DNA from 4 places in the Geobacillus sp. BMUD genome. Region 3 is predicted to be linked to each of the others. Evidence: riboswitches for the same ligand, from Rfam matches in the RefSeq annotation. Region 3 holds a riboswitch; each other region holds the start of a gene.
The links. A riboswitch is a leader RNA that binds a small molecule or an ion and turns the genes downstream of it on or off. The one in region 3 is predicted to bind S-adenosylmethionine.
Positions count from the first base shown of each region.

Region 1: it holds a riboswitch for S-adenosylmethionine, as region 3 does, so the genes downstream of both, ETC05_RS10290 (bifunctional homocysteine S-methyltransferase/methylenetetrahydrofolate reductase) here and ETC05_RS10745 (methionine ABC transporter ATP-binding protein) in region 3, are expected to answer to the same signal.
Region 2: it holds a riboswitch for S-adenosylmethionine, as region 3 does, so the genes downstream of both, mtnW (2,3-diketo-5-methylthiopentyl-1-phosphate enolase) here and ETC05_RS10745 (methionine ABC transporter ATP-binding protein) in region 3, are expected to answer to the same signal.
Region 4: it holds a riboswitch for S-adenosylmethionine, as region 3 does, so the genes downstream of both, ETC05_RS02275 (hypothetical protein) here and ETC05_RS10745 (methionine ABC transporter ATP-binding protein) in region 3, are expected to answer to the same signal.

Region 1 is NZ_SDLA01000007.1:138,631-140,826, reverse strand. Features, by position in the region: gene ETC05_RS10300 (ABC transporter ATP-binding protein) at 1-184, opposite strand, end outside; gene ETC05_RS10295 (hypothetical protein) at 330-647, opposite strand; SAM riboswitch class I at 833-935, shown strand; gene ETC05_RS10290 (bifunctional homocysteine S-methyltransferase/methylenetetrahydrofolate reductase) at 1,007-2,196, shown strand, end outside.
Region 2 is NZ_SDLA01000001.1:81,101-83,296, reverse strand. Features, by position in the region: gene mtnW (2,3-diketo-5-methylthiopentyl-1-phosphate enolase) at 1-797, opposite strand, end outside; SAM riboswitch class I at 873-981, opposite strand; gene ETC05_RS00365 (pyridoxal phosphate-dependent aminotransferase) at 1,066-2,196, opposite strand, start outside.
Region 3 is NZ_SDLA01000008.1:59,437-61,632, reverse strand. Features, by position in the region: gene ETC05_RS10750 (methionine ABC transporter permease) at 1-342, opposite strand, end outside; gene ETC05_RS10745 (methionine ABC transporter ATP-binding protein) at 332-1,360, opposite strand; SAM riboswitch class I at 1,454-1,563, opposite strand; gene ETC05_RS10740 (sterol-binding protein) at 1,636-1,983, opposite strand; gene ETC05_RS10735 (thioredoxin family protein) at 2,136-2,196, opposite strand, start outside.
Region 4 is NZ_SDLA01000001.1:460,458-462,653, reverse strand. Features, by position in the region: gene ETC05_RS02285 (PaaI family thioesterase) at 1-177, opposite strand, end outside; gene ETC05_RS02280 (VOC family protein) at 352-744, opposite strand; gene ETC05_RS02275 (hypothetical protein) at 771-1,127, opposite strand; SAM riboswitch class I at 1,176-1,280, opposite strand; gene glpK (glycerol kinase GlpK) at 1,783-2,196, opposite strand, start outside.

The DNA of each region.
Region 1 (2,196 bases), on a different contig from region 3:
TCCCTTGCGTCGGTTCAATAAACCCGGCGATCAGCCGCAAAATCGTCGTCTTTCCACATCCGGACGGACCTAGCAGCGTATAAAATTTGCCTCGCTCCATCTCAAAACTCACATCGTCCAATACCGCTGTCCCATCGTATTCCTTCGTCACATGGTCAAAGCGGATGATTGCTTGTCCGCTCACCTTCGCCCCCCCTACTCCACCTATTTCCGTCATTTCTAATGAAAGCATACTCAGCGTAAAAAAGGCAATAAAAAATCATGACAACCATGAACCGAAAGTCGCCAAAAGGAACAAAAGCCGCCGCCAATCGAGCGACAGCCCTTCCTTACCTTGAAAGCTTCACCATTCCAATCAACAAACAAATCGTCCCTGTCCCCCACGCCACTCCCGCCTGGCCGAGCAGCAGCGAAATTTCTTCCGAAGCCTGCACGTCGGTAAGATCAAATCCCGTGATCCTCCATGCCAAATAGGCAGCGACAGCGTGCAGCAGAAAATGGGCGGTTATCCATAAAAACGCCGAACGCCGCGCCCGATATTTCCGCCAAAGAAAAACAACCGTCACCATGGCGATCAACATAACAACAGAAAAACCGCCGATCAGTAGCTCCATCACTTCTTCTTCCATTGGCAGACGCTCAGGCATGTCTTGTCCCCCCATATCATTATGAGCGTTCCTTTTCCTATCTTTTTCTCCCTCTCTATGCCGCTCCCTTCTTGCTTCCTTGCATTTTTTCAAATTTTCTTCATTTACTGTATTGAACAATTTCAGAAAATGCATTAAATTATATAGTAATAATCAAAACAAGGCCTAATAATTGCATACGAACATTCTTATCAAGAGAGGGGGAGGGACTGGCCCGGTGAACCCTCAGCAACCTGGCGGGCGGCCAAGGTGCTAAATCCAGACAGGCAGCAGCCTGGAAGATAAGAAGAAGCGAACGGAAAGTCTTCTTCTTAGAAGGCTTTTTTCTTTTACTTGCGGAGAAACGGGGGAAATGGAACGTGGGATTGCTTGATGAGCTGAAACAACGCGTGCTGATCGCCGATGGGGCGATGGGGACGCTTCTCTATTCGCATGGCGTTGACCGTTGTTTTGAAGAATTGAATCTATCGAAACCGGAAGACATCGTCCATATTCACGAAGCCTATATCGCGGCAGGCGCCGACGTCATTCAGACGAATACATACGGCGCCAACTATGTGAAACTCGCCCGCTACGGCTTGCAAGATGAGGTGCCGGCCATCAACCGGGCGGCGGTGCGGCTCGCCAAACAAGCCGCCAACGGTCGGGCGTATGTGCTCGGGACCATTGGCGGACTGCGCACGTTAAACAAAAGCGCCGTGCCGCTTGATGAAGTGAAGCGGACGTTCCGCGAGCAGCTGTTTGTCTTGCTCGCCGAGGGGGTCGATGGCGTGCTGCTCGAGACGTATTACGATTTAGAAGAGTTGGAGACGGTGCTCGCCATCGCCCGCAAAGAGACCGATTTGCCGGTCATCGCCCATGTGTCGCTCCATGAAGTGGGCGTCTTGCAAGACGGCACGCCGCTCGCTGACGCCCTGGCCCGCTTAGAAGCGCTTGGCGCCGATGTCGTCGGGCTCAACTGCCGGCTCGGGCCGTACTATATGCTTCAATCGCTCGAGGAAGTGCCGCTGCCAACGCGCGCCTTTTTATCGGCGTACCCGAACGCGAGCCTCCCCGACTATCGCGACGGCCGGCTCGTCTATGAGACGAATGCCGAATACTTCGAGGAAACGGCGAAAGCGTTTCGCGACCAAGGGGTGCGGCTGCTCGGCGGATGCTGCGGCACGACGCCGAACCATATTGAAGCGATGGCGCGGGCGCTGCAAGACCGGACGCCGGTAACGGAAAAAACCGTCAAACGGCGCGCCGTGCCGGTGTCGGTCCAATCCGACGCACCATCGGCAGCGACGCCGCTTCCCGAACTTGTCCGCGCCCGCCGCTCGGTGATCGTCGAGCTCGATCCCCCGAAAAAACTGGGCATTGACAAATTTCTCGCCGGGGCGAAAGCGCTCCATGACGCCGGCATCGATGCGCTGACGCTGGCCGACAACTCGCTCGCCACGCCGCGCATCAGCAACGCTGCCGTCGCGGCCATCATCAAAGAGCGGCTCGGCGTTCGCCCGCTCGTGCATATTACGTGCCGCGACCGCAACTTGATCGGCCTACAGTC
Region 2 (2,196 bases), on a different contig from region 3:
GCCGGGTGAGCCATAATCGGCAACGCAATCTCCTCATCCTCGCGCAACGCCTGCAACACGTCAAGCCCATAAGCGAAGACGTTAAACAACAGTACATCAGCGCCTAGCTCGGCGGCCCGTTTCGCCTTCTCTTTCAACTCAAACGTTTTGCCGGTCAAGTTGACGGCATAAAGCGTTCGCTTGCCTGTTTGTTCGTACACTTCTTGAAGCGCCGCCTTGCCCTCGGTGATCCGCTTCTCAAACGGAAGAAGCTCGCTGTCAAACAAAATTTCATCGTCTTTGACCAGGTCAACGCCGCCGAGCGCCTGTTTTTTCAATTCCGACGTCAAGTACGCCAAATCGCGGCCGATGATGCCTTTAAAAATGCTCATCAACAGTGGGCGGTTATGCACCCCGACTCGGTCGCGAATGCCGTCGATGCCAAAGCGCGGCCCAGGAAACTGTCGCTTCCATTCACCCGGAAACTCTAAATCAAGCAGCCGCACTTCCCCATCAAGCGACAATTTGCCAAACGTCGTCACCAACAGAGCCGGCAAGTCAGCGCTGAAGTTGACCGTCGGGTAGGCGATTTTCACGATCGCCCGCTTCAGTCGCTTGCCGAAATAGGCGTTTACCCGCTCGCTTTCGCCAAGCTCTTCGACCGCGATCACTTCCCCTTTATGTTGGCGGAGCTGCTCCTGCTCTAATGCCGGCAAGTCCGTCCATGTGCCGACCGTCAAACCAAGGGCGATCCCTTCCGCTTTTTTCCGAATGTCTTTTTCATCATGAAGCAAATACGTTGCCATCACTGCACTCATCGTCCATCCCTCTTTCAATGCAACGAAATGAAAACGCCTCTTCATAAGAAGAGGCGTCACTCATCCATGGCGCTCTTCTTATCTCCCAGCGTTTCCGCTGCAAGAATTAGCACCGTGCTTGGCGCGCGCCAAGCCGGTTGCCGGGCTTCATTGGGCTCGTCCCTCCGCCTGCTCTTGATAAGAAAGCCTGCTCATTTATGCACTTGTCAAACGATTGGCAAATTTACTTTGAATTATGACATCACCAATTGGCATTGTCAATCATTTTTCAAAAATTTTTTTCAAACAATCCGAGGCGGCCGATCCGGTCCGCCGCTTCGCGAAGCCGCGCTTCGTCGGTCAAGAGGCCGACGCGCACATACCCTTCGCCGTGCTCGCCGAACCCGATGCCCGGTGCGACGGCGACATGCGCCCGCTCAAGCAGCATGTCGGCAAACTGTGTGGATGATATGCCTTTTGGCAGCGGAAGCCAAGCGAAAAACGACCCGGACGGCGCCGGGGCTTCCCAGCCGATCTCGCGCAACGCGGCGATGAATGCGTTGCGGCGCGCTTCATACAGCGCGACAAGCTCTTTGACGCAATCTTGCGGACCGAGGAGCGCCGCGGCGGCTGCTTCCTGGATGGCACCGAACAAGCTGACGTACAAATGATCCTGCAAAAGCTCAAGCGCCTGAATGATCCGCTCGTTGCCGACGGCAAATGCAACGCGCCAGCCGGCCATATTGTATGTTTTCGAAAAGGTGTAAATCTCGACGCCGACGTCTTTCGCCCCATCGGCTTCCAAGAAGCTGACCGGTTTTCGGCCGTCAAAGCCGATCGCCCCATAAGCGAAATCGTGCACAACGGCAATGCCGTATTTCCCAGCAAACGCCACCGTCTCCGCGAAAAATTCTTTTGTCGCCGTCGCACCGGTCGGATTGTTTGGATAGTTTAAAAACATCAGCTTCGCCTGGTCGGCGATCGACGCCGGAATGGCTTCGTAATCCGGTAAGAACCCGTTTTCCGAAGAAAGCGGCAGCATCTCCATCCGCGCACGAGCAAGCGCGATCCCCGACCAATAGTCGGGATAGCCTGGATCCGGAACAAGCACCACATCACCCGGGTTGACGAGACAAAGCGGCAGCTCGACAAGCCCGGCCTTGCCGCCGAACAAAATGGCGACTTCGCGGGCTGGGTCAATCTTCACCCCATATTCACGTGCGTAAAACGCGGCGATGGCTTCTTTCAAAAAGGAGTAGCCTTGAAACGGCGAATATTTATGGTATTTCGGATTGGCCGCCGCCCGCTGCATCGCCTCAACGATATGCTTGGGCGTCGGCTGGTCCGGATTGCCCTGCCCTAAATTGATCACGTCGCATCCGGCTTTGATTTTCTCCCCAACTTTTGCGACAAGCGAGGC
Region 3 (2,196 bases):
TTCGACCATGCGGGCATAAAACGGCGCGGCCCCGATAATGAGCGCCGGCAGCGCCGCATTGGCGCCAAGCATCGTCCCGACGAGCCATTTCGTAAACGGAATGAGCAAAATAATTAAAATAATGAACGGAATGGAGCGGAAAATATTCACAAACGCGGCGATGACCGCATTGATCCATCGGTTTTCCCATAGATTGCCCTTTGCCGTCAAAAATAACAGCAAGCCAAGAACGATCCCAAGGACGAAGGTGGCCGCCACCGCCATCCCGGTCATGTACAGCGTCTCGACCGTCGCCGCCCACATCGTCTCCCATTGCACGTTCGGCAGGAGGTTAGCGAGCATCGTGAATCACCTCCACCGCCACTTGCTGGCGTTGAATATAGTCAAGCGCCCGGCCGATTTCATCCGCCGCCCCGTCGAGGTGAACGAACAGCACCCCATAGGCGCCTTGATGGGTTTGCGAAATTTTCCCTTGCAAAATGTTGACATCGACGGCAAACTGGCGCACCACTTCGGTGATGAGCGGCTTCCCGGCGGCCGCGCCGACGAACGTCAGCTGCGCGATCACCCCGTTCGGGTATTGGCCAAACAAATGGGAAATCGCCTCTTCCGTCTCCTCGGGCTCGATCAATTGTTGGACGAACCGTTTCGTAATCGGCTGCTGCGGGTTCCGGAACACATGCAGCACGTCGCCTTGCTCGACGATTTTGCCGCTTTCCATCACCGCGACGCGGTCGCAAATTTTACGGATGACGTGCATTTCATGGGTGATGAGCACAATCGTCAGCCCGAGCCGCTTGTTGATGTCAACGAGCAAGTCCAAAATCGCATCGGTCGTCTGCGGATCCAACGCCGACGTCGCCTCATCGCAAAGCAAAACTTTCGGATTGTTGGCGAGCGCGCGGGCGATGCCGACCCGCTGCTTTTGTCCGCCGCTCAGCTGCGCCGGGTAGGCGTCCTCGCGCCCGGAAAGGCCGACGAGTTCGATCAGCTCATCCACCCGCTTGTTCCGCTCCTCTTTCGGAACGCCGGCAATTTCAAGCGGAAAAGCGATGTTTTCCCTGACGGTGCGCGACCAAAGCAAGTTGAAATGCTGAAAAATCATCCCAATTTCTTGGCGCGCCTTGCGCAGCTCCCGACCTTTCACGCGCGTCATATCGCGGCCGGCGACGATCACCCGGCCGCTCGTCGGCTTCTCAAGTCCATTCAGCAGCCGGATGAGCGTGCTTTTCCCCGCGCCGCTGTAGCCGATGATGCCGAAAATTTCCCCTTCGCGAATGTCAATCGACACGTTGTCGACGGCCGTGACCGAGCCGTTGGCCGCTTGATAAATTTTTGTCACCTGCTCGAGTGCAATCATTGTTTCACCTTCCTTCCCCTCAAGACGGCAAAGCGCAAAAAGAAAACCTTTCTGCCCGCAAAGAGAACAGAAAGGTATTGTGCACCATTCCGTCTCTTATCTCTCAAAGCAGGCCGCTTTGTGTGAATTGGCACCATTTCAGCGCATGCGCTGACGGTTGCCGGGCTTCATTGGGCACATCCCTCCACCTCTCTTGATAAGAGCGCAACAATCACCTATTCAATTGGTTACGATTGTGATTGTATCATCGCCTGTCGAATGCTGTCAATCATTTTTTACCCAACATGCCGATACGGCTTGGCCAAATGGAGGAGCGACTCGAGAAGCAATAGATGGCGGAAGCTTCCTGACACGTGCACTTCTTGCAACCGAACGAGCTGCTGCAACTTCAGTTCACCGTTCAACAGCGATGCGAGCGATGCTTTGGAACCTCTAATCGTCAATGTTTTCCGTTCATCGTGTTCCATCTCCGCCGCAGACGACTCCTTGCCAACCACCAACAGCACGGTTTCATCCCCGCTTTCAAACCGAACGCACAGCTGTTCATCCGGCAAAATCGGCAACAAATGGCGCAACACTTGCATCCGTTCCACGAACTTCCCGATCAATTCACGCATTTCCATGGATATCTCCCTCCCCCATTTCCTTATGTTTCTTTCATTTCCATCTGGAAGAGGGAAATCCTTTACAAAAATCTCGACAACGATGTTGGCGAAACAACGCCGTTTTTGTCATTTCCCAAGAAATGTGTCAAATGGCGTCAAAAAAAGGCGGATCACTGGGGCGGCAAACAAGTTTGAATCACTTCATACAAATACGGAACGGAATGAAAGGCA
Region 4 (2,196 bases), on a different contig from region 3:
CACAAACCCAGGGATGGCTGTATGTTCGGGGCGCGGCGTATACACCGTCACCGTCTTGTCCCCTTGCCATCCGGTGCGGAAATGGTGGCCCGTCTCATTCAAACGGCCGCAGCCATAGCACCAAGCGAATTCATCCGGATAGTCGTCTTGAATGGCGTGAACGATCGTTTCTTCCACTACACATCTCCCCCTCTCTTTTTCTAGTATACCATTGAATAGAGAGAACGACGACTCTTATTTAGGAGGATGGCTGCTTAGTGATGGACAAGACTGGCGAGAGAATGCGCGGCACGAGGGCCCAACGACCAGACGGCAAATGCATAGGCGGCCCAAACAGCGGACCGCCCGTGTTTATTGTGCAGATCGCTCCGGCTCGTAAAATTCGATCCATTCTCCGTCTGGACCGAGGAAAAACAAATATTTCGCCCCGTTCGGAAGCTCGGTAATGTCCTCCCAAACGAGCGGGATGCCAAGCGACACGAGCCGTTCTTTCTCCTGCTCGATGCCTTCGACCGTAAACGCGACATGATGCACTTTTCCTTCCGTCGGCAAATTCGGGTTGTATCCTTCGATGAGCTCGACGATGATCTGGCCGTCAAGCCCCAAAAACGCCAGTTTCATCGTCCCGTTCGTATGAATCATCTCGCTGAGCAGCTCGAGGCCGACGACGTTTTGATAAAATGCTTTCGATGTTTCAATATCTTTCACTTGGATGCCGACGTGTTCAAATTTTTTGACTGCCATTCGCTGTTCTTCCTTTCTCTCACGTTCTACGATTCAATGGAAAACACAGCGCGCAAATACGGGGTCATTTGCGGTGGGAAAATGTCTTTTTTTCCTAGCTCCTGCCATAGATAGCGGTCAAGGGCGTACGGCCCCTCCGCTTTCCATTCCTCTGCCTCATCGTTCGTCAGCACGAGGGAAAACATCGTTCCTTGCGCTTCCCCATACAAGTGGACATAGCCGTCCCCGCGGTCGATATGCACCACCGCCTGCCGATCGAACCGGGTGAGCTCCGTCCGCACGCAACGCATGACGTGAACAGCAAACGTCGCCGCCGGCAAATGCGCTGCCATGCAGGCGCGGAGCGACAGTCGTTCCGCCACTGTTTCCCCCTCACCTCCCATCATCAAAAACCCCCTTCCGCCTCGGAATGACGCGAAAGGGGGTGGCCGTTCTTATCATCCAAAGCGACATCGCTTTGCGGGTGTTAGCACCTTGCCAGCGGCAGGTTGCTGTGGGGTCATCAAGCCCGTTCTCTCGCCCACTCTTGATAAGACGTATGCTATTTCTTCTTATCCTACCACACATCCCCCTCAGTGACAACGGTCTTTACTATTGAACCACGCCCGTCTGTTCGGGGGTGTTGCTGCGATTCACTTCACCCTAAAATAGTATATAGACCCCCATGCCGAAAAAAAATTCAGCACCATCGGAAGGATGAAAATCCCCTTTTGTTTTATACAATCTTGAGATTTACATACCTTCAGGACAGATGCAACAAAAACGTTCAACATCTCCTTGACGGAAAAGTCGCTTATCCATTTTTCGACTGTCGAAAGCAAGCCGGTGGCTTGGAAAACCGAACGACCACTCACTTCAGGAGTAGAACGCGAGGAACAGCTCGAGTACTTGTGGGAAAAAGGCTGTCAAGAGGCGCAAGGCTACTTGTTCCAGCCCCCCATGCCAGCAGATGAAGCAGTCAACCTGCTGGCACGCAGTATCATAACGAAGGACGTAAAAACACGGATGCCCGTCATCCAAGGCATCCGCGTTTTTCCATCATTTAAACGCCATCGCCGCCCGCACCGCTTTTTTCCAGCCATCGTAGAGCATCGTTCGCTTGTTGTCATCCATCTTCGGCTCAAACCGGCGCTCGAGCTGCCATTGGGCGGCGATGTCACTCCGGCTGTTCCAGTAGCCGACCGCCAGTCCGGCCAAATACGCCGCCCCGAGCGCCGTCGTCTCGTTAATGACCGGCCGCTCGACCGGCACAGCGAGCAAATCGCTTTGAAACTGCATAAGCAAGTTGTTTTTCACCGCCCCGCCGTCGACGCGCAGCGTGGTCAGCGAGAGGCCGGAATCGGCTTCCATGGCGGCGAGCACGTCTTTCGTCTGGTAAGCGAGCGATTCCAATGTCGCGCGGATGAAATGCTCTTTCGTCGTGCCGCGCGTGAGGCCGAACACCGCCCCGCG